3 regions of the Scandinavium sp. UTDF21-P1B genome follow, and region 3 is predicted to be linked to each of the others. Evidence: predicted binding sites of a transcription regulator. Region 3 holds the regulator's gene; each other region holds the start of a gene.
The links. Region 3 encodes PurR, which represses purine synthesis genes. Its sites were predicted from a motif close to CANGCAAACGTTTGCNTG; they were not measured.
Positions count from the first base shown of each region.

Region 1: pyrC (dihydroorotase) is a predicted target of PurR. The motif match lies at 3,863-3,880, and genes of this name have one in related genera.
Region 2: purT (formate-dependent phosphoribosylglycinamide formyltransferase) is a predicted target of PurR. The motif match lies at 3,669-3,686, and genes of this name have one in related genera.

Region 1 is NZ_JBFLVD010000011.1:272,946-280,816, forward strand. It holds gene trhO (oxygen-dependent tRNA uridine(34) hydroxylase TrhO) at 1-492, shown strand, start outside; gene AB1287_RS07855 (DUF2770 family protein) at 486-599, opposite strand; gene solA (N-methyl-L-tryptophan oxidase) at 651-1,769, opposite strand; gene bssS (biofilm formation regulator BssS) at 1,887-2,141, opposite strand; gene dinI (DNA damage-inducible protein I) at 2,444-2,689, opposite strand; gene pyrC (dihydroorotase) at 2,765-3,811, opposite strand; gene AB1287_RS07880 (lipoprotein) at 3,938-4,498, opposite strand; gene mdtH (multidrug efflux MFS transporter MdtH) at 4,605-5,816, opposite strand; gene rimJ (ribosomal protein S5-alanine N-acetyltransferase) at 6,039-6,623, shown strand; gene AB1287_RS07895 (YceH family protein) at 6,633-7,280, shown strand; gene AB1287_RS07900 (Gfo/Idh/MocA family protein) at 7,283-7,871, shown strand, end outside.
Region 2 is NZ_JBFLVD010000025.1:96,218-104,088, reverse strand. It holds gene edd (phosphogluconate dehydratase) at 1-1,678, shown strand, start outside; gene AB1287_RS18345 (bifunctional 4-hydroxy-2-oxoglutarate aldolase/2-dehydro-3-deoxy-phosphogluconate aldolase) at 1,718-2,356, shown strand; gene purT (formate-dependent phosphoribosylglycinamide formyltransferase) at 2,454-3,632, opposite strand; gene AB1287_RS18335 (tellurite resistance TerB family protein) at 3,799-4,446, shown strand; gene ptrB (oligopeptidase B) at 4,527-6,587, shown strand; gene exoX (exodeoxyribonuclease X) at 6,588-7,247, opposite strand; gene AB1287_RS18320 (nitrilase-related carbon-nitrogen hydrolase) at 7,276-7,871, opposite strand, start outside.
Region 3 is NZ_JBFLVD010000010.1:116,597-124,467, reverse strand. It holds gene sodB (superoxide dismutase [Fe]) at 1-156, shown strand, start outside; gene AB1287_RS06235 (MFS transporter) at 193-1,359, opposite strand; gene AB1287_RS06230 (YnhF family membrane protein) at 1,530-1,619, opposite strand; gene purR (HTH-type transcriptional repressor PurR) at 1,913-2,938, shown strand; gene punR (DNA-binding transcriptional activator PunR) at 2,956-3,867, opposite strand; gene punC (purine nucleoside transporter PunC) at 3,978-5,162, shown strand; gene cfa (cyclopropane fatty acyl phospholipid synthase) at 5,462-6,610, shown strand; gene AB1287_RS06205 (riboflavin synthase subunit alpha) at 6,643-7,284, opposite strand; gene mdtK (MdtK family multidrug efflux MATE transporter) at 7,520-7,871, shown strand, end outside.

The DNA.
Region 1 (7,871 bases), on a different contig from region 3:
GAGTATCGCGATAAAAAAATCGTCATGTACTGCACGGGCGGGATCCGCTGCGAGAAGGCCAGCGCGTTTATGAAGCACAAAGGCTTCAGCAAAGTCTGGCATATTGAGGGGGGGATCATCGAATATGCCCGACGCGCGCGTGAACAGGGCCTGCCGGTACGCTTTATCGGCAAAAACTTTGTCTTCGATGAACGCATGGGCGAGCGTATTTCCGACGACGTTATTGCTCACTGCCATCAGTGCGGTACGCCGTGCGATACGCACACCAACTGCCTGAACGACGGTTGTCACCTGTTGTTCATTCAGTGTCCGGCGTGTGCTGAGAAGTACAGTGGTTGCTGTAGCGATCTCTGTCAGGAAGAGCGGGCGCTACCAGAGGAAGAGCAGCGCCGCCGCCGTGCCGGACGCGAAAACGGCAATAAGATTTTCAATAAATCGCGCGGGCGGCTGAATACGAAACTGGGCATTCCTGACCCGAGTAAAGGTCAGTAAAAAAAGATGTAAACCAGATCGATGACGGCCAGCAGCAGCCACAGAACAATCCATACCACGAAGTGTTCGCGGATGTTGTTCACCAGATAATGATATGCACGTTGCAGCATTGTGTTGTTACCAGAAGCCCGGCCATGCGCCGGGCTTTTTGCTGTCTGTCAGCGATTGAAGCGCGACAGGCTAAAGGGCGAAAGATCGAATGCCGCCGTTTTGCCCTGGGCAAAGTCAGCGGCAATTTCACCTAAAACCGGAGCGAACTTAAAGCCGTGTCCGCTGAGCCCGGTGATGACAAGTGTCGATGGCTGGCCGGGCAGGGTATCAATAATGAAATCTTCGTCTGGCGAGTTGTCGTAGGTACAGGCGGCACCGTGAAGGCAGCCGCCGATGCCTGGCAGAACTGTGCGCAGGAAGTTAAATGCTTCCGAGCCGTCCGTTGCCACTGCACCAAACGGTTTGCGCTCCTCTGCAGAGGTGATGGGCTGCCCGCCGTTATGCTTGCCGATTTTCAACTCGTTATCGTCTGCCGGGAAGCCGTAATAGTGATCGCCGTTCGGCAGTTCGCCGGTAAACGCCGGAAAGTTGTTTTTCCGGCTGTAACGGCCATCGGCCTGGAACCACGCAAACACTTTACGTACCGGCTGGACAGGGAGGTCCGGCAGCAGCTTTGTTGCCCATGTTCCGGCGCTGACCAGCAGGCGTTTTCCCGTATAGCTCCCTTCCGCTGTTTCTACCGTGACGCCGTCGGCATGATGCTTTATGGCCGTCACCGGGCAATTAAAGAGCTGCGCACAGCCTGCTTCCCGGGCGAGTTCCACCCAGGCTTTTACCGCCAGTTCGCTGCGCAATACGCCGGAGGCCGGTTCAAACAGGCCGATGTAATCCTCAGGCACGCGAATTTCAGGCCAACGGGCCATCAGCGCCGTGGCGTCCAGCTTTTCAACGTTCAGGCCGAACTGGCGGGCGCTGTGCTCAACGTTTGCCAGGAAAGCAGAGTGCGCCGGACCGAGGTTGATGACGCCGGTCTTTTCGAAAATCTCTTCGCCGCTGATTTCAGCCAGCTCATCCCACAGCGTCTGTGCCCGCAGTACCAGCGGAACATATTTTTCGCCCTCGCCATAGGCATGACGAATCAGTCGTGTGTCGCCATGATGGCTGCCTTCAGCATGCGGTGGCAGATGGGCATCGGTCATCAGAACCGACAGCCCCGCGCGGGCCGCATAAAAACCTGCGGCGGCACCGACAGAACCGCTGCCGATAATAATTAGATCGTAGTTCATGCGTATCTCTCAGCTCTTTTCTTTATTCAGCAGGGTAATTAATCTGAATGTGCGTGACAAGGCAGAAATAATTAAGGCACCCGTAGGTGCCTGTGGCGTGAATTTCAGCATTAAGCGCTAATGCCTTCGATACTCGTTTTCCTGGAAATCGCCGGATTCAATTTTGGCGATGCCCGCTTCTAAAATAGAAATAAACTGGCGGGCCACATCGGTCGTTAACCATAGCGTCTGACCGATCTCTGCTTCGTGATGACTCGATTGTGCGGGGTTCTGGTAGTGCAGGCGCAGCATCAGCGCGTCATAGCTGTCTACGGTGCTGATGTCCCATCCGACGAGGGGATGGGTCTGGATGACTTCATTATTCTTTTCCATCATAACCCCTTATTTGCGTGTTTAAAGACAACGGTTCGAGGTTCAATGCGTGTTTTCTGAAGCAAACTAATTATATCAACAATCAAGAAAATATTCGAATTTTTAGCTTATCCGCAACATCTTTTTCTGCATCTTTCGTTTTTTTGAACAATAAAGCGTCAGTTAGTTCGCTATTTTTTAAAAGAAAAAGCGATGCAATCAGAAAAAGGTTAAAAAAGAAGCGAATAAAAAAACAAAAAAGCCGGGGCGACCCGGCAAAAAATGACACAGAATGGAGCGTTTGTTTAATTTTATTCAGCGATTCAGGCAGGATTAAACCAGTCATCAGCGCTCTCCCAGGTTTCCTGAAGAATTTCGCTGATGCGATCTTTGTCTTCCTTTGGCGCACCGATGACGGAGAGATTATTGGCGGCGGCATAGCGCACGCTCACCTGACCGTCCCGGTCCGGAAACTGGCTGAGAATACGGCGGGAAAGCTCGCTGGTGAGCGCATCAATGGCGCCCGCGGGTAAAACGGTGGTTTTGGCAATGGTCACTTCAATACGCATAATGTGCCCCCTGTGTAATATACTGTATATTTATACAGTTAGTTTGGGAAACTTACAACAGGGGACAAACAATTTTTAACGTTTGACGCTCCACTGTACGGTTTCACCCGCGAGGAACGGAACCAGCGTGTCATCCGTCAGCGCGATGCTTTCGGTCACCTGGCACTCTTTGCGCTCCAGTTCAATAAAGCTGTCATTCACCGGCAGGCCGTAGAAGCGTGGCCCGTTAAGCGAGCAGAACGCTTCAAAATGCTGCAGGGCGTTCATCTCTTCAAACACGGTGGCATAGCTGCCAAGTGCGGTCGGCGCGTTAAAGCATCCTGCGCAGCCGCAGCTGGCTTCTTTACGATGACGGGCATGCGGTGCGGAATCGGTACCGAGGAATACGCGTTCAAACCCGCTGGCGACCAGCTCACGCAGCGCCTGCTGGTGAATATTACGCTTGAGGATCGGCAGACAGTAGAGGTGAGGGCGCACGCCGCCGACCAGCATATGGTTACGGTTAAACATCAGGTGCTGCGGCGTGATAGTTGCGGCAAGCAGCTCATTACCGTCTCGCACGTACTCGGCGGCATCTTTGGTGGTGATATGCTCGAACACCACCTTCAGCGCGGGCAGACGCTGGCGCATTGGCTCCATAACGGTTTCGATAAAACGCGCTTCGCGGTCGAAGATGTCGATTTCCGCATGAGTCACTTCGCCATGTACCAGCAGTGGCATGCCGAGCTTCTGCATACGCTCAAGCACCGGCATGATAGCATCGATGCTGGTCACGCCGTGGCTGGAGTTAGTGGTGGCGTTGGCCGGGTAGAGCTTCGCGGCGGTGAATACGCCCTCATTGAAGCCGCGCTCCAGCTCATTCGGGTCGAGCGTGTCGGTTAAATAGCAGGTCATCAGCGGCGTAAATTCATGGCCCGCAGGTACGGCATCAAGAATGCGCTGGCGATAGCTGATGGCGGCGTCAACGGTTGTGACCGGCGGCACCAGATTAGGCATCACAATCGCCCGGCCGTACACTTCGCTGGTGTAAGGCACCACGGTTTTCAGCATATCGCCATCGCGGAGATGGATATGCCAGTCGTCGGGACGGCGGATTTTCAGGATCTGGGACTGGGATGACATAGAGGGCTCCGGCTGGTTAAGAAGGGCTATTTTTGCCGGGCACTAAGGTTAAACGGAAACGTTTTCCTTTGCACTCCTTTCTGTAAAAAAAACGGGCGCCAGGGCACCCGTTTACGATGAAACGGCCTAGTCGGTGAGGGGGATAACAATCTCGCCGGGTTTGACCTCAATGCCTTTGGCATATTTCTTCGCCAGCGCTTCACCTTTGCTTGCATCTTCTCGCAAAACGTAAGCCGGCTGCTTATTGAAGTAGCTGCGCAAAGACTGATTCAGGTAAGGCAGCATGGTCTGCACCACGGATTGCATCTTCTCAGGCTTCACCGTGGCGTCCACCACCTCCATCTCCTGGAGGAAAATAGCCCCTTTCTCTTTGTTGAAGACCGGGAGCGCCTTGAGCTTCAGATCGATGGTCGCTTTCTGGTTGCCAAACAGCGAAGTCATATCGAGATTCGCTACGCCGTTGAGCGTAATTTTGTTCGGCTCCTCACGCCCGATAGCGCTCGTGAGATTCGTCAGCACAATGTGTGCGTCCGCCACGCCTGGCAGGCCAATATCTTTGGAGAAATTATTGCGCTTTTGCAGCGCCTGATTAATTTCCTGTTCACTTACGGTGTACTGCGTCAGCTGGTTACAGCCTGCCAACAGGCCGCTCACGATCAGCGTGGCGACCATCAACATCTTTTTCATGGGGTTCCTCAACATGATGCCTTTGTCTCATCCTGACACAAAGCAGCATGCCCTGTCAGCCAAAGACGTGCCAGCAGAATCCGCTGAATTGTTACCGCAGTTAACGCTAAGCCCCTGGCTCGACCATCCCCGTTGAGGCGCGCCTGGCGCTGAACTGCCACCACAGCGCCAAAAACGTGATGATGCCAATTACGCCAAGCATCACCCACGGCAGCTCCGGCTGGGCGATGGCTTTACCGGCGTCAAACAGCCAGCCACCGCCCGCGTACCCGAGCGCACCGCCGAAGGCGAGGCCCAAACGACTGAAGCCCATGTAGCTGCCGCGTGCGCGAGGATCCGCGAGCTGGGCGCTCAGGGTTTCTCTCGCCGGTTCGGCAATGATTGAGCCGATGTAGAACAGGCAAATCAGGGTGAACAGCTGCTGCAGGTTGCCGGATAGCCCGATGGGCAGCATCGCCAGCGTCATAATCAGCAATCCGGCCATCAGACGATGCTCGAGGCGAAAACGCTTTTCGCTCCAGCGTGCGATAGGGTAAAGCAGCGACAGCGATAGCGTGGCTTCAATGGCGTACATCCATTTTACTGCCGAGGGCGTTCCGGCGATGTCGTTCACCATAATCGGCAGCATCAGCATCACCTGTACCGCCAGCATGTAGTAGCCGGTCAGGGTCAGCACATAGGTGACAAAACGTTTGTCACTCATCACCCGCGACAGCCCCTCACGCACTGGCGTTTTCACCGTCGAAAGCTTCCATGCCGGGAGATACCAGGCGTTAAATGCCGCGCAGAGAATAAACAGCACTGCGCCCACGCTGCACACGAGACGGAAATCGTACTGCAGCAGCCAGCTGCCGAGCAGGGCGCCAATAACCGCCCCTGCACTGTCCTGCATCATCAATATAGAGAAGAAGCGTCCTCGCTGGTGTGGACGCACAAGTTTTACGACCAGCGCCGCGCGTGGCGGGTCGAACAGTGTGCCGCCGAGCCCGGAAAGGATGCAGGAGAGCCAGAGCATCCAGGGTTCCTGCGCAATCGCCATGGTGGCAAAACCTGCTGCACGCATCAGCATGCCGGTGACGATCATCGGCTTGGCGCCGAAGCGATCGGCTATCGCGCCGCCGAAAATGCCCAAGCCTTGCTGAACCAGCTGACGTAATCCGAGCGCGATGCCGACCATCAGCGCGGCCCAGCCCATCTGGTCAACAAAGCGAATGGAAATCAGGGGGAAGACAACAAAAAAGCCAAGCACGACCAGCATGTTGTCGACGAGCAGAAAATATTTACCCAGGCTGCGAGCCTGTGAGATGCGCGATGGCATTTCCCCTCCAGGGGAATAAGACGGTGAGAAGACCCATTGTACCGTCTGAAGTCTGTTTTTCCGGCGGCAAGCGCAACAATATTTTTTTATCAAAAGACAATTTTGATAGAGTTTATTTATCGAAAAGCAGAAATGCCGCAGAAAATCGTATGTCGCTGTTTTCCCAAGGCGGTGATGGGCAGGTATAGTAATGTTAATGGCGATTTAAAAGGGTAGGGGAAGATGTTTGGCTATCGCAGTAACGTGCCGAAAGTGCGTTTAACAACAGACCGGCTGGTGGTGCGCCTGGTTCATGACCGTGACGCATGGCGTCTTGCCGATTATTACGCTGAAAATAAGGCGTTCCTGAAGCCCTGGGAGCCCGTACGCGATGACAGCCACTGCTATCCATCCGGCTGGCAGGCGCGTTTATCGATGATCAACGAATTTCATAAGCAAGGATCGGCGTTTTATTTTGTGCTGCTGGATCCGGAAGAGAAAGAGATCGTCGGCGTGGCCAACTTCTCTAACGTCGTGCGCGGCTCTTTCCATGCCTGCTATCTGGGCTACTCCATCGGCGAAAAATGGCAAGGGCAAGGACTGATGTACGAAGCGCTCACCTCCGCCATTCGCTACATGCAGCGAACCCAGCACATCCACCGCATCATGGCTAACTATATGCCGCACAACCAGCGCAGCGGTGCGCTGCTGGCAAAACTCGGTTTTGAAAAAGAGGGCTACGCCAAAGACTATCTGCTGATCGACGGGCAGTGGCGTGACCATGTTCTGACGGCGCTGACCACCCGCGAGTGGACGGCAGGTCGCTAAGGAGAAATCATGAAGTATCAGTTAACGGCGCATGAGGCGCGGGTGATTGGCTGTCTGCTCGAAAAGCAGGTGACTACGCCGGAGCAATATCCGTTGTCGGTTAACGCCGTGACCCTCGCCTGCAATCAGAAAAGCAACCGCGAGCCGGTGATGTCCCTTAGCGAAAGCGAAGTGCAGGATTGGTTAGATCAGCTCGTCAAGCGCCACTATCTGCGTACGGTCAGCGGGTTTGGCAATCGTGTCACTAAATACGAACAGCGCTTCTGTAATTCTGAATTTGGCGATCTGAAACTTACCTCGGGCGAAGTTGCGATCGTTACCACCCTGCTGCTGCGTGGCCCGCAAACTCCCGGTGAACTGCGAAGCCGCGGTCAGCGCATGCATGAGTTTACGGATACGGCGGAAGTGGAAAGCACGCTGGAACAGTTAGCCACCCGCGACGATGGCCCGTTTGTCGCACGCCTGCCGCGCGAACCGGGCAAACGCGAGCATCGCTATATGCACCTGTTTAGCGGAGATGTGGAAAGTCTGATTACTACCGTGGAGGCAGTCGCCCCGGCGACGGACGATCTTGTGGCCCGAGTGGAAGCGCTGGAAGGGGAAGTGGAGGAGCTCAAGCAGCGCCTCGATTCCTTACTGGCTCATCTGGGGGACTGACCGTGACGGCAAAACTTCGAATTGGCGTGGTGGGTCTTGGCGGAATCGCTCAAAAAGCGTGGCTGCCAGTGTTGACCGCAGCGCATGGCTGGACGCTGCAGGCGGCCTGGTCTCCGGGGCGCGAAAAGGCACTGCGCATCTGCGAAACGTACCGCATTCCGCTGGCTGATTCCCTCCAGCACCTGGCTTCGCAGTGCGATGCGGTTTTTGTGCATAGCGCAACGTCCACGCACTACGCCGTGGTGAGTGAGCTGCTCAATGCGGGCGTTCACGTCTGCGTGGATAAGCCGCTGGCCGACAAACTGAGCGATGCAGTGCGCCTGATTGAGCTGGCAGAAAAGAAAAAGCTGACGCTGATGGTAGGCTTTAACCGCCGTTTTGCGCCGCTTTATCGCGAGCTTAAAGCAAACCTTGGCAAGGGCGCGTCGCTGCGCATGGACAAGCATCGCACCGATAGCGTTGGACCTGGCGATCTGCGCTTCACCCTCCTTGATGATTACCTGCACGTGGTGGACACCGCGCTGTGGCTGGCTGGCGGTAAACCACAGCTGAGTGGCGGCACGTTGCAGACCACCGAGCAGGGAGAGATGT
Region 2 (7,871 bases), on a different contig from region 3:
GGCGCACGGTTTTGCCGCCTGTCAGCCAGACGACAAAGCCTCTCTGAAAAGCATGTTACGCAACAACATTGCGATCATCACCTCCTACAACGATATGCTCTCGGCCCATCAGCCGTACGAGCACTACCCGGACATCATCCGTAAAGCGCTGCACGGCGTGAATGCCGTAGCCCAGGTTGCCGGTGGTGTGCCTGCGATGTGTGACGGCGTGACCCAGGGCCAGGACGGGATGGAACTTTCCCTGCTGAGCCGCGAAGTGATCGCCATGTCTGCGGCAGTAGGGCTTTCTCACAATATGTTCGACGGCGCGTTGTACCTCGGCGTGTGCGACAAAATAGTTCCGGGCCTGGCGATGGCGGCGCTCTCCTTTGGTCATCTGCCGTCCATTTTCATTCCGTCTGGCCCGATGGCGAGCGGTTTGCCAAACAAAGAAAAAGTGCGTATTCGCCAGCTATATGCGGAAGGCAAGGTTGACCGAATGGCGCTGCTCGAGTCCGAGGCGGCGTCTTATCACGCGCCAGGCACCTGTACTTTCTACGGTACCGCGAACACCAACCAGATGGTTATCGAGTTCATGGGGATGCAGCTGCCGGGTTCTTCGTTTGTTCATCCGGATGCGCCTCTGCGTGATGTACTGACCGCGGCGGCGGCACGCCAGGTCACCCGCATGACCGGTAACGGCAACGAGTGGATGCCGCTGGGCAAAATGTTCGACGAAAAAGTGGTGGTTAACGGTATTGTGGCGCTGTTGGCAACGGGCGGCTCCACCAATCACACCATGCATCTGGTGGCGATGGCCCGCGCGGCGGGGATTATCATCAACTGGGATGATTTCTCTGAGCTTTCAGAAGTGGTGCCGCTGATGGCGCGTCTCTATCCGAACGGCCCGGCAGACATCAACCACTTCCAGGCGGCGGGCGGTGTACCGGTGCTGATCCGTGAACTGCTGAAAGGCGGCCTGCTGCATGAAGATGTTGAAACCGTTGCCGGTCATGGCCTGAAGCGTTACACCATGGAGCCGTGGCTCAACAACGGCGAGCTGGACTGGCGCGAAGGCGCTCAGGCCTCCCTGGATGAGGCGGTAATCGCCTGCATCGACAAACCTTTTTCCCATCACGGTGGCACAAAAGTGCTGAGCGGCAACCTGGGCCGCGCGGTGATGAAAACCTCTGCCGTACCGGTGGAAAACCAGATTATCGAAGCGCCTGCGGTGGTGTTTGAGAGCCAGCACGACGTCCTGCCTGCATTTGAAGCGGGCCTGCTGGACAAGGATTGTGTTGTGGTGGTGCGCCTTCAGGGGCCAAAAGCGAACGGCATGCCAGAATTGCATAAACTTATGCCGCCATTAGGTGTATTATTGGACCGTTGTTTCAAAATTGCGTTAGTCACCGATGGTCGACTCTCTGGCGCATCCGGTAAAGTGCCGTCAGCAATCCACGTCACGCCTGAAGCTTACGACGGTGGGCTGTTGGCAAAAGTTCACGATGGCGACATGATTCGCGTGAACGGCCAGACCGGCGAGCTGACGCTGCTGGTGGATGAAGCCGAACTGGCTGCACGTAAGCCGCATCTGCCGAATCTGAGCGCATCACGGGTTGGAACAGGGCGCGAGCTGTTCAGCGCACTGCGCGAGAAACTCTCCGGTGCAGAGCAGGGCGCGACCTGCATCACTTTTTAATACGACAAGATTACTCATTCTGGCGAGAGAAAAACTCTGATGAAAAACTGGAAAACAAGTGCAGAAGCAATCCTGACCAACGGCCCGGTAGTGCCGGTAATTGTGGTGAACAAACTGGAACACGCAGTGCCAATGGCAAAAGCGCTGGTTGCCGGCGGCGTACGCGTGCTGGAAGTGACCCTGCGTACCGCCTGTGCAATGGACGCTATCCGCGCTATCGCCAAAGAAGTGCCTGAAGCCATTGTCGGTGCAGGCACCGTGACCAACGTTCAGCAGCTGAAAGAAGTCACCGAAGCTGGCGCGCAGTTCGCTATCAGCCCTGGACTGACCGAGCCTCTGCTGAAAGCAGCCACCGAAGGTACCATTCCGCTGATCCCGGGTATCAGCACCGTCTCTGAACTGATGCTTGGCATGGACTACGGTCTGAAAGAGTTCAAATTCTTCCCGGCTGAAGCCAACGGTGGCACCAAAGCGCTGCAGGCGATTGCAGGTCCGTTTGCACACATCCGTTTCTGCCCGACTGGCGGCATCTCTCCGGCCAACTACCGTGACTACCTGGCGCTGAAAAGCGTGCTGTGCATCGGTGGCTCCTGGCTGGTGCCAGCGGATGCGCTGGAATCCGGTGATTACGAACGCATTACTAAAATCGCTCGTGAAGCGGTGGAAGGCGCGAAGTAATATCCGTACTTATGCGCGGCTGCCTGATGGCGGCTGCGCCTAATCAGGCCTACAAACCCCGTAGGCCTGATAAGCGAAGCGCCATCCGGCGCTTTTTTTATGCCCTAACGCTCACGGCACCAGCCGCAGCTTTCGCCCGTTCCACCGCCGTTACTACCTCTTCTGCTGTAGCTAATGCCACGCCAAGACGACGCGTGCCGTTGATATCTGGCTTACCAAATAAGCGAATCTGAACGCCCGCGCCCACGGCGGCATCAAGGTTGCCGAAACGGACATTGCTGCTGGTCAGCTGTGGCAAGATTACCGCCGAAGCCGAAGGGCCATACTGGCGAATTGCGCCAATGGGCAGCCCCAGGAAAGCGCGGACGTGCAGTGCGAACTCTGACAAATCCTGTGAAATCATTGTCACCATGCCGGTGTCGTGCGGGCGAGGAGAGACTTCACTGAAGATGACCTCATCGCCGCAGACAAACAGCTCCACGCCGAACAGGCCGTAGCCGCCAAGCGCCAGCACAACTTCGCGAGCAATGGTTTCGGCACGTTCCCGTGCGAGCTCGCTCATTTGCTGCGGTTGCCAGGATTCGCGGTAGTCGCCATCTTCCTGCCGATGACCAATCGGAGCGCAGAAATGGACGCCGTCTACAGCGTTGACGGTCAGCAGCGTGATTTCGAAATCAAAGTTAACTACGCCTTCAACAATCACACGGCCTGCGCCTGCCCGACCGCCCTGCTGAGCATAATCCCAGGCGGCGGGGAGCTGCGCTTCGCTACGAATAAAGCTCTGCCCTTTGCCGGAGGAGCTCATAACCGGTTTGATGATGCAGGGCAGGCCGACTTCCTTTACCGCCTTGCGAAAACTCTGCTCGCTGTCGGCGAAACGGTAGCTGGAGGTTGGCAAGCCAAGCTCTTCCGCCGCCAGGCGACGAATGCCTTCGCGGTTCATGGTGAGTTTTGCTGCGCGTGCGCAGGGCACAACATGTTGGCCAGACTGCTCCAGCTCAATCAGCATATCAGTGGCGATAGCTTCAATTTCTGGCACGATAAAGTCAGGTTTTTCCTGCTCAACCAGGGTTTTCAGCGCTTGCCCGTCGAGCATGTTGATCACGTGGCAGCGGTGCGCTACTTGCATCGCTGGCGCATCTGCATAGCGATCGACGGCAATCACCTCGATGCCCAAACGCTGGCATTCAATAGCCACTTCCTTACCCAGCTCGCCAGAGCCCAGTAACATGACGCGAGTTGCTGCCGGACGCAGCGCGGTGCCTAGTTGAGTCATAACGCATTTCCACAGTAAAAAGAGGGTTGCAGTATACACGAAAACGTTTGCGTGTGTCTTCTGAGGGCGTACGTCCGATACTTTGCGCATCTTTAGTTGTCACAGACATTTCCTGACATCGCCTCGCTTAGTCTGAGAGAATTCTTTGCAATGCCGGGAGGGCAATATGGCAAACTGGCTCAATCAACTTCAGTCTCTGCTTGGACAATCTTCTGCTAAATCGCCGGGTGATTCGGGGCTTAACAAACTGCTGGTGCCTGGCGCGCTTGGTGGGCTTGCCGGGCTGCTGGTCGCCAGTAAATCCTCACGTAAGCTGCTGGCAAAATACGGCACCGGCGCGCTGCTTGTTGGCGGCGGTGCCGTTGCTGGCAGCGTGTTATGGAACAAATACAAAGAGAAAGTTCGCGCTGCGCATCAGAGCGAACCTGAGTATGGTCTGCATACCAGCCCCGTGGATCTGCGGACAGAGCGTCTGATCCTGGCATTGGTTTTTGCGGCCAAAAGCGACGGCCATATCGACGACAAGGAGCGGGCCATTATCGATCGGCAGCTGCGTGAGGCCGGTGTGGAAGCGCAGGGGCGAGAGCTGGTGGAAAAAGCGATTGCTCAACCGCTGGATCCTCAGCGACTTGCAAAGGATGTTCGCAACGAGGAGGAAGCGCTTGAGCTCTATTTCCTGAGCTGTGCAGCCATCGACGTTGACCACTTTATGGAGCGTAGCTATCTGAACGCGCTGGGTGACGCGCTGGCGATCCCGCAGGAGGTACGCGACGGCATCGAAACGGACTTAAGGGCGCAAAAACAGGCACTTTAATCCTTTCTGAGCATGTTTCGCTTGCATCGCACTGCACTTTTGCCACCCTTAGAGGAGGTAATTTGCAGAAGAACAACGACATGCCACCAAAAGCAAAACGAATTCCGCACGCCATGACGCTTCATGGCGATACCCGCATCGACAACTACTACTGGCTGCGCGACGACGACCGCGTGCAGCCCGCCGTGCTCGACTACCTTAAGCAGGAAAATGACTACGGGCACGAGGTAATGACCTCGCAGCGCAGCTTGCAGGATAAAGTGCTCAAGGAGATTGTCGATCGCATTCCTGAACGTGAAGTCTCCGCGCCCTATAGCAGAAACGGCTACCGTTACCGACGCGTTTACGAACCCGGATGCGAATACGCTATTTTTCAACGCCAGTCGGTGCTGAAAGAAGTATGGGACGATTGGGACGTGCTGCTCGATGGCAATCAGCGAGCGGCTCATAGCGAGTTTTATACGCTTGGCGGGATCCTGGTTTCACCGGACAATACGCTGCTCGCAATCACCGAAGATTTTCTCTCCCGCCGCCAGTACGGCTTACGCATTCGCAATCTGGAAAACGGGAACTGGTATCCGGAAACGCTGGAAAACGTGGAGCCGGATTTTGTCTGGGGTAACGACTCGCAAACGCTGTATTACGTGCGTAAGCATCCGACCACGCTGTTGCCTTTCCAGGTCTGGCGGCACACCGTCGGGATGCCGATGTCGGCAGATGAGCTGGTGTATGAGGAGCAGGACGACATGTTTTACGTCAGCCTGCACAAAACCAGTTCAAAACATTACGTGATCGTTCATCTTGCCAGTGCGACGACCAGCGAAGTGCTGCTGCTGGATGCGGAGCTGCCGGATGCGCAGCCGCTGTGCTTCCTTCCTCGCCGTAAAGATCATGAATACAGCCTTGACCATTTCCAGCATCACTTTTATCTGCGCTCGAACCGCGAGGGAAAAAACTTCGGTCTTTATCGATCGTCAGTCCGCGACGAAAGTCGCTGGGAGGCGCTTATCCCTCCGCGTGAGGAGGTGATGCTCGAAGGCTTTACGCTGTTTACCGACTGGCTGGTGGTGGAAGAGCGTCAGCACGGCTTAACCAGCCTGCGCCAAATCAACCGCAAAACCCGGGAGTCGTTCGGAATTGCCTTCGACGATCCGGCGTACGTTACCTGGCTTGCCTATAACCCCGAACCGGATACACCACGGCTTCGCTACGGCTATTCGTCGATGACGACGCCGGACACGCTGTTTGAGCTGAACATGGATACCGGCGAACGTACGGTGCTTAAGCAGCAGGAGGTGAAAGGGTTCGATGCCAGCCGCTATCGCAGTGAGCATCTGTGGGTTAAAGCCCGCGACGGCGTTGAGGTGCCGGTCTCACTGGTGTATCACCGCGAGCATTTTCGTCAGGGCAATAATCCGCTGCTGGTCTACGGCTATGGCTCCTATGGTACCAGCATGGATGCCGACTTTAGCAGTAGCCGCCTGAGTCTCCTCGATCGCGGCTTTGTCTTCGCCATTGCCCACGTTCGCGGCGGCGGGGAGCTTGGGCAGCAGTGGTATGAAGACGGCAAGTTCTTGTTGAAAAATAATACCTTTAACGACTATCTCGACGTCTGCGATGCGCTGCTGGCGCAGGGCTATGGCAACCCGTCGCTCTGCTACGGCATGGGCGGCAGCGCGGGCGGTATGCTGATGGGCGTGGCAATTAATCAACGACCGGAGCTGTTCCATGGCGTCATTGCCCAGGTGCCGTTTGTGGACGTGGTAACAACCATGCTGGATGAGTCCATCCCGCTCACGACCGGAGAATTCGAGGAGTGGGGCAATCCGCAGGATCCTGAGTATTACGAGTATATGAAGGGTTACAGTCCCTACGATAACGTCGGACCGAAAGCCTATCCGCATCTGCTGGTGACCACCGGGCTGCATGACTCACAGGTACAATACTGGGAGCCGGCAAAGTGGGTGGCGAAACTAAGGGAGCTGAAAACCGACGATAACCTGCTGTTGCTTTGTACCGATATGGATTCCGGGCACGGCGGGAAATCGGGGCGCTTTAAAAGCTATGAAGGTGTGGCGCTCGAGTACACGTTCCTGATCGCGCTGGCCCAAGGGACGCTGCCGGGCCAGGCGCCGCGCTAGCTATTCTCCCAGCCAGTGTTTCAGCGTCAGGCGGAGCTCCGGGCTCATTGAGTTGAGATTATTGAACAGCCAGCGGAGGTAGCCGGGATCTTTCTCAGCAATCTCCGCCACCGGTTTACCGCGGTACTTGCCGAAGGTGAAGGTCGTCATTAATGCAGGTCGTCCGGTGATATCGACCATTTGATCCGCATTCCAGCCGGAGACGTTCATAATATCAATCAGCAGCGCTGCCGTGATATAGCAGTCATACAGGGCGCGGTGATGATGCAGGCCCGGCGGTGTGGCGACGCTTAGCTTGCGGGATTTGTACAGCGCCATATTGCTGTACTTGATGCCTGGCCACAGGCGACGAGCGAGCTTCATGGTGCAAATCCACTCCCCGTTCATTTCCGGCAACACGCGGCGATCGAAACTGGCGTTATGTGCCACGTACCACGCACTGCCCTGGTAATGCGGCACCACATCCTCAATCCACGGCTTATCGGCGACCATCTCCTCAGTAATGCGATGGATTGCCATCGCCTGCGGGCTGATGGGTCTGTCCGGCCGCACAAGATGGCTCATGGGGTTGGTTATCTTACCGTCAACAATGTCTACCGAGGCAATTTCAACGACGCCTCCCTGTAAATCACAGGTTTCCGTATCGATAACGCGTAACATGGTGCTCTCCCGGCTAAAAAGAGGCAGGTTATGCGTCGCAGCGGCTTTCGTCAATGGCGTAAAGGCTTTCCCGCATGGGAATGATCTCTCCTTCCCATCCACCCTCGTATTTGCGTCCGGTCAGCAGCAGTTCACCGCTATCGGCGCGTACGATGAGCTGACCGTGTTCATCCCATAGGGCACTTCCGCCGGCAAAATTAGATTTCAGCACGGCGATGGCGTATTTGTGTGCCAGCCGTTGCAGCTGCTGAACTGATTGCTGTTGCTGAAACTCCCGGGTGCAGGTGCCTGCAGCAAGCAGGGAAGCCAGCGGATCCAGTTCGTTGTCTTCGGCCTCTGGGGCAAGAATACTGATGTGGCGCGCCTGCGGCGTCTGGCAGGTGCCCTGACACAGCATGAGAGGGGCGGTATTTCCGGGGACAAACACGACCACGCCTTTATGCCGTTCACCGTTTTGTTCCACCGGGAGGCCGGCGACAATCGTTATGCCGTGGCGAGAGGCGGCATAGCTCAATGGCTCAAGCAGTTCTCTGTCGGGCGGAGGGGGAAGGGGCGACGAGGTATCCGGGCCAGTCAGCGACAGCTCCGGAAAGACGATAAGCTGGCAGGTGAGTTTTGCTGCCG
Region 3 (7,871 bases):
GGCACGCCGCTGACGACGGATGCAAAACCGCTGCTGACCGTAGATGTGTGGGAGCACGCCTATTATATCGACTACCGTAACGCCCGTCCGAACTATCTCGAGCACTTCTGGGCGCTGGTAAACTGGGAATTTGTCGCGAAGAACCTGGCGGCATAATGCCTGGCCCGGCGGTGCCTGCCGCCGGGCATATTATCAGTGGCTGGAATACGCTTCTTCAGGCTGGCGACGGCCGCTGAACAGCACCACCAGCAGCGCCACACCCGCGATAACCGCGCCCATCACTGGCACAAAACTGTAGCCCAGACCACCGGAAATAACCGCTCCGCCAGCAGCCGCGCCCAGCGCATTGCCCAGATTAAATGCCCCGATATTGACCGAGGACGATAGCCCCGGAGCTTCGTGCGCCACGCGCATAACGCGCATTTGTAAAGGTGGAACCACGGCGAACGTCGCAGCACCCCAGACAACCATGCTTATCGCTGCACCGATTTCGTTCTGCGCTACCCACGGAATCGCCACCATCACGGCAATCAGCAGCAGTAAAAAACCTTTCAGCGTGCCGGTCACCGAGCGGTCAGCAAACTTACCACCCAGATAGTTACCGATGGAGAACCCAACGCCAATCAGCACCAGCATTGCCGTAACAAACAGCGGCGACGCTGAGGTAATGTTGTGCAGCACCGGTGCGATATAAGTGTAAAGCGTAAACATCGCGCCAGCGCCCAGAACGGTGGTTAACAGCGCAGATAAAACCTGGGGACGCATCAGCACGGACATTTCCTGCTTCACATTCGGACGTTCACCACCGGTGCCTTTTGGTAATGAGAACCACAGGCTCATCATCGCCACCACGCCCAGACCGGTCGTTGCCAGGAATGACATACGCCAGCCGATGGTTTCACCCAGCCAGGTCGCTGCCGGTACACCGCCGATATTGGCAATCGTCAGCCCCATAAACATGGTTGCCACCGCGCTCGCCTGCTTGTGTTTGGGCACCACGCTCGCGGCCACAACAGATCCCAGACCAAAGAAAGCACCGTGGTTAAGGCTGGTGATGATGCGAGAGAGCAATAATGTGGTGTAGTCCGGTGCAATAGCCGACAGCACGTTGCCGAGCGTAAAAATCGCCATCAGAAAGATAAGCGCATTGCGGCGAGCGCGATGTGACAGCAGCAGAGTCATTAACGGCGCGCCAACCATCACACCGATTGCGTAAGCGCTGATCAGCATGCCTGCTACGGGAATCGAAACATCCACGCCTTTAGCGATAACGGGCAATAGCCCCATGGGCGAGAACTCGGTAGTGCCGATAGCAAATGCGCCGATTGCCAACGCCAGCAGTGGAAAATTGATTTTCATGTTACGACTCCGGTTAACCCTTTCCAGTAAAGGGCACGACAACAGAAGTCAAAAGCATGACATCAATCACAAAAAAACAGAAGTAAACAAAATGGCAAAAGATTTTTGCTAATTTGGTAACAATCAGACGGGGGTGGTGATGGAGGAAGAGGACTCTCCCTCCGGATAAATCAGTGTAACACCGCAGTCAGCCCGGCGGCGACAATGAGTGCCAGAGCGATCACAGTGGTCATCAGAGAGAGCTTCAGGTCGGTACTCATCAATTATTCTCCTTTTTATCCCCACAACAAAAGTGAGCCTGCTCATTTTTGCACACTTCAGGCTGAAAATCTTCCAGGTTTTAGAGCCATAGCGATTTTTCTCTTCCCCTTTGCCTCAGAATCAGACAAAATTCCACGCTAATTTAAAAGCGTACCAGCCATTGACCCCCTCCTGTCGTCCTGTGTCGTATCCCGGCGTACCGCAATTCAAATGAATTGTGTTAAGGGTGTGTAAAGGCAAACGTTTACGTGCCGGTCATCAGGCGTAAGGAAAGGGTCTGGAGTGAGAACGAATGGCAACAATTAAAGATGTAGCGAAGCGCGCAAACGTTTCCACTACAACCGTGTCACATGTTATTAACAAGACGCGTTTTGTCGCAGAAGAAACACGCAACGCCGTGTGGGCGGCAATCAAAGAGCTGCACTACTCCCCAAGTGCCGTAGCGCGCAGCCTGAAGGTCAATCACACCAAAACTATTGGCCTGCTGGCCACCAGCAGTGAAGCGGCTTATTTTGCGGAAATCATTGAAGCCGTTGAAAAAAACTGTTTCGAAAAGGGTTATACCCTGATTCTTGGCAACGCCTGGAACAACCTGGAAAAACAGCGTGCTTATCTCTCTATGATGGCGCAAAAGCGCGTCGATGGCCTGTTGGTGATGTGTTCTGAATATCCGCAGCCGGTACTCGACATGCTGGAAGAGTATCGCCATATTCCGATGGTCGTGATGGACTGGGGTGAAGCCAAAGCCGACTTCACCGACTCGGTGATCGATAACGCTTTCCAGGGCGGCTATCTTGCCGGGCGCTACCTGGTCGAACGCGGCCACCGCGATATCGGCGTGATCCCAGGCCCAATGGAGCGCAACACCGGCGCTGGCCGTCTGGCCGGATTCATGAAAGCCATGGAAGAAGCGCAAATTACCGTGCCGGAAAACTGGATCGTTCAGGGCGACTTTGAACCGGAATCCGGCTACCGCGCCATGCAGCAGATGATTGCGCAACAGCCACGCCCTACCGCGGTCTTCTGTGGCGGTGACATCATGGCGATGGGCGCACTCTGTGCCGCCGATGAACACGGCCTTCGCGTGCCTCAGGATATTTCGGTGATCGGATATGACAACGTGCGCAACGCTCGCTTCTTCACCCCAGCGCTGACCACCATCCATCAGCCAAAGGATTCCCTTGGGGAAGCCGCCTTCGATATGCTGCTGGACCGAATCGTCAACAAGCGCGAAGAGTCACAGTCCATTGAGGTCCACCCACGCCTGATCGAGCGCCGTTCAGTGGCAGACGGCCCGTTCCGCGATTACCGCCGCTAATCTCTGTGCGGAGCCGGTCAATCCGGCTCCTGCAGCCACTCTTTATTTAGCGTTTCGCTGTCCCCAAGATACTCCAGCAGCCAGCTCAGGGCCGGGGACATATCATTTTGCTGCCACGTCAGGCAGCATGCCGCATCCGGGAACGGGTTCTCAAGATCCAATGCCACCCACTCGCCGCTATCGATGTAAGGCCGTGCAAAATGCGTTGGCACCATTCCGGCGCACAGCCCTGCCGAAAGGCACGTTGCAGAAGATTCCCAGTCCGGCACCACGATACGCTTCTGATTATCCAGCAGCCAGGTGATGCGCTTAGGCAAAGAGCGGGAGGTATCCTCGCGCACCAGAGAAGGCCAGTTGCGCAACACCTCGTCGCTCAGCGGTCCCGGCATTTGAGCCAGAGGATGTTGATTCGACACCACGCAGCTCCAGCTCAGCATGCCCATATCGCGAAACGCATAGCGTCCACCGACCGGAATCGCCTGCGTTGCCCCGATCGCCAGCTCAACTCGCCCGTCCGACAGTGCATCCCAGACGCCGTTGAACACTTCCTGGAAAACGCACAGCTCCACGTCCTGGAAATGACGGTAGAAATCGACAATCAGCTGCCGGGTACGCTCCGGGCGCACGATGTTATCCACGGCAATGGCCAGATTGCCACGCCATCCGTTAGCGATCTGTTGGCACTGCTGACGGGTGATCTGCATTTTTTTGATAACAGACCGCCCTTCCTTCAAAAACCAGACGCCAGCGGGGGTGAGCTCCACGTCGCGATGACGTCGTTCAAACAGCGGCACTGCCAGCCATTCTTCGAGCTGACGCACGGTGTAGCTTACCGCTGAAGGCACGCGGTGCAGCTCCTGCGCTGCCGCGCTAAAGCTTCCGTTGCGGGCGACCGCATCCACCACTTCAAGGGAATATTCAGACCACATTTTCTGCCTGCAAAAATTTTGAATTCACCAGACAAATATTAGCGTTTCACAAGCGAAGTTGCACTCCCTACACTCAGCAGCCTGGTACACCTGCAATGAGAAAGAGAAAGATGATGCAACCTGGGAAAGGATTTTTATGCTGGCTGGGGGGCTTAAGCGTGCTCGGTTTTTTGGCAACCGACATGTATCTGCCCGCTTTTGCCGCGATTCAGAATGATTTACAAACCCCTGCAGCCGCCGTTAGCGCAAGCCTGAGTCTGTTCCTGGCCGGTTTTGCTTTCGCTCAGTTGCTGTGGGGGCCGCTTTCCGATCGCTACGGACGGAAACCCGTGCTGCTAATCGGCCTTGCCATCTTCGCTGTCGGCTGTATCGGCATGCTGTGGGTACGCGATGCCACGCTGCTGCTGGTGCTGCGCTTTGTGCAGGCCGTTGGCGTATGCGCCGCAGCCGTTACCTGGCAGGCAATGGTCACCGATTATTACCCAGCCCAGCGTACCAACCGAATTTTCGCCACCATCATGCCGCTGGTGGGGCTTTCTCCGGCGCTGGCGCCGCTGCTGGGCAGTTGGATCCTGCATCACTTCGAATGGCAGGCCATCTTCGCGACGCTGTTCGGGATTACGCTCCTGCTGATGATCCCGGCCCTGCGCCTGAAAAAACCGGCCCGGGAATTCCATCAAGAAGAAAAGCCGCTGACCTTTATGGCCCTGCTGCGCTCGCAGGATTATCGCGGTAACGTACTCATTTATGCCGCCTGCTCCGCCAGCTTCTTCGCCTGGCTTACCGGATCACCGTTCATTCTGAATGCAATGGGCTACGGCCCGACGGTGATCGGCCTGAGCTACGTTCCACAGACTATCGCTTTCCTGGTAGGTGGTTATGGCTGTCGCGCGGCGCTACAAAAATGGCAAGGTCAGCAGATGCTTCCGTGGTTGCTGATGGCCTTTGCCCTGAGCGTCGCTGGCACCTTTGCCGTCGGTCTCACCGCTGGCAGCTCGCTGACCGCCTTGCTCATCCCCTTCTGCCTTATGGCGATGGCGAACGGCGCAATCTATCCGATTGTCGTGGCGCAGGCGTTGCGTCCGTTCCCGCAGGCGACTGGTCGCGCGGCAGCGCTGCAAAATACGCTGCAGCTGGGGCTGTGCTTCCTCGCAAGCCTGGTGGTCTCGACACTGATTGCCACTCCGCTGTTGACCACGACCAGCGTAATGCTTGCGACGGTCGTACTGGCGGCCCTAGGCTACCGGATGCAGGCCACGGCGAATGACAAAGTGGCCGAAGAATCTCACGCATAATGACGTTAGCAATTATGTAATAATTCGGTCATTAGTTTGCTAACATTTTTTATTGAACCTGACATTTTTGCGGCCTATACTGAGACCGGTATTACATAAATACGATAAAAATTAGCGATTAACGAGGGAACGGATTTCCCTCCATTCACCACGGAAGGCCTTTCGGCAAGGGATATCTCCCTTCCTCTGTTCTACGTCGGATAGCAGACTCACGGAACTTTCGTGAGAGTTCTCACATAACCCAAAAAGCGTCTACGCTGTTTTAAGGTTCTGATCACAAGCCGCGTGATGGAGAAGCTATGAGTTCATCGTGTATAGAAGAAGTAAGCGTACCCAATGATGACTGGTCCCGTATCGTCAGCGAACTGCTGAGCCGGGCGGGCATCAGGATCAATGGTTCCGCACCCGCAGACATCCGGGTCAATAATCCCCTGTTCTTTAAACGCGTGCTGCAGGAAGGGTCACTGGGATTAGGCGAAAGCTATATGGATGGCTGGTGGGAATGCGAACGGCTGGATGTGTTTTTCCATCAGGTGTTACGCGCCGGGCTCGAAAGCCAGCTCCCCCACCATTTAAAAGACACACTCCGCATCGCAGGCGCCCGCCTGCTCAATCTGCAAAGTAAGAAGCGCGCCTGGATAGTCGGTAAAGAGCATTACGATTTAGGCAATGATTTATTCAGCCGCATGCTCGACCCTTTTATGCAGTATTCCTGCGCTTACTGGAAAGACGCCGAAACGCTCGAACAGGCGCAACAGGCAAAGCTGGATCTTATCTGTCAGAAACTGCAGCTACAGCCGGGCATGCGGGTGCTGGACATCGGCTGCGGCTGGGGTGGGCTGGCGTATTACATGGCGAAAAATTACGGGGTCAGCGTGGTTGGCGTGACCATTTCTGCGGAGCAGCAGAAAATGGCACAGGCGCGCTGTGAAGGGCTGGACGTGCAAATCCTGTTGCAGGACTATCGGGATTTGCAGGATCAATTCGACCGCATCGTCTCTGTCGGCATGTTCGAGCACGTCGGACCAAAAAACTACGCCACCTATTTTGACGTCGTTGACAGAAACCTGAAGCCGGATGGCCTGTTCCTGCTGCATACAATCGGCTCGAAGAAAACGGACAACAACGTTGATCCCTGGATCAACAAGTATATCTTCCCGAACGGCTGTCTGCCCTCCGTACGCCAGATTGCCTGCGCCAGCGAACCGCATTTTATAATGGAAGACTGGCATAACTTTGGTGCCGACTACGATACCACGCTGATGGCCTGGCACGATCGTTTCCAGAAGAGCTGGCCAGACATTGCGGACAACTATTCAGAGCGATTTAAACGCATGTTCTCGTATTATTTGAACGCCTGCGCCGGTGCATTTCGCGCCCGTGACATTCAGCTCTGGCAGGTGGTGTTCACGCGCGGAACTGAAGGCGGTTTACGCGTCGCACGTTAAAATAAACCCCGGCTCGCCGGGGTTTTCTTTTATTATTCTGCGCTGACTGCTGGTTTCGCTGCGGCCTCTTTCGCCGCCAGCACCCGTTCAACCGTATCGACGACCGCCTGAGTTTGCGGGTCAATCTCAATATTGACCTTCTCGCCCAGCTTCTTCTTGCCAAGCGTTGTGCGTTGAAGCGTTTCCGGGATCAGGTGAACGCAGAAGCGTGTGGATGTCACTTCACCCACCGTCAGGCTGATGCCATCGATACCAATAAACCCTTTATAGAGAATATATTTCATCAGAGACGAGTCCTGAACCTTAAACCAGATCTGACGGTTATTCTCAGAGGTCAGGATTTTTGCCACGTCCGCGGTCGTCATGATGTGGCCGGACATTAAATGACCGCCGATTTCATCATTAAAGCGTGCGGCGCGCTCCACGTTCACCACATCGCCCTCTTTGAGCTCGCCAAGATTGGTAATGCGCAGCGTCTCTTTCATCAGGTCAAAGCTGATTCGATCACCGTTGATTTCGGTAACCGTCAGGCAGCAGCCGTTGTGGGCAATGGACGCGCCAGTTTCAATGCCATCAAGCATATGTGCTGGCATTTCAACGATATGGGTACGAAAATTTGGTTTTTCATCGATGGACACCACTTTCGCTGTGCCCTGAACGATACCAGTAAACATGCCTTAAGCTCCTGTATCTACGAGGACGGAAATCATCACCGCCTTTTATATCCCGCACAATAACAGTTGCATTTCGGCCTTGCCAGTCAGAGGGCACTTACTGCCATTTTTTGACTGGCTTAATGGCTATGAGTCGCTACAATATATTCGAAAATTCCCCTGCTCTTTCTTCTTGCTGCCAGTTACGGCGGCTTTTTTAGTCTCTTCAACAATAACAATATAAAAAGGTACTCACGTGCAAAAGTACGTCACTGAAGCGCGCCAGCTTCTCGCGCTGGCAATACCGGTCATCCTTGCCCAGGTCGCTCAGACCGCAATGGGCTTCGTCGATACGGTCATGGCGGGTGGCTACAGTGCTACCGATATGGCCGCCGTCGCCATCGGCACCTCTATCTGGCTGCCAGCCATTCTGTTTGGTCACGGCCTGCTGCTGGCGTTGACGCCCGTCATTGCGCAACTGAACGGTTCCGGCCGCCGCGATCGTATCGGCTATCAGGTTCGTCAGGGGTTCTGGCTGGCCGGTTTCGTCAGCGTACTGGTCATGATCGTGCTATGGAATGCTGGTTACATCATTCATGCCATGCATA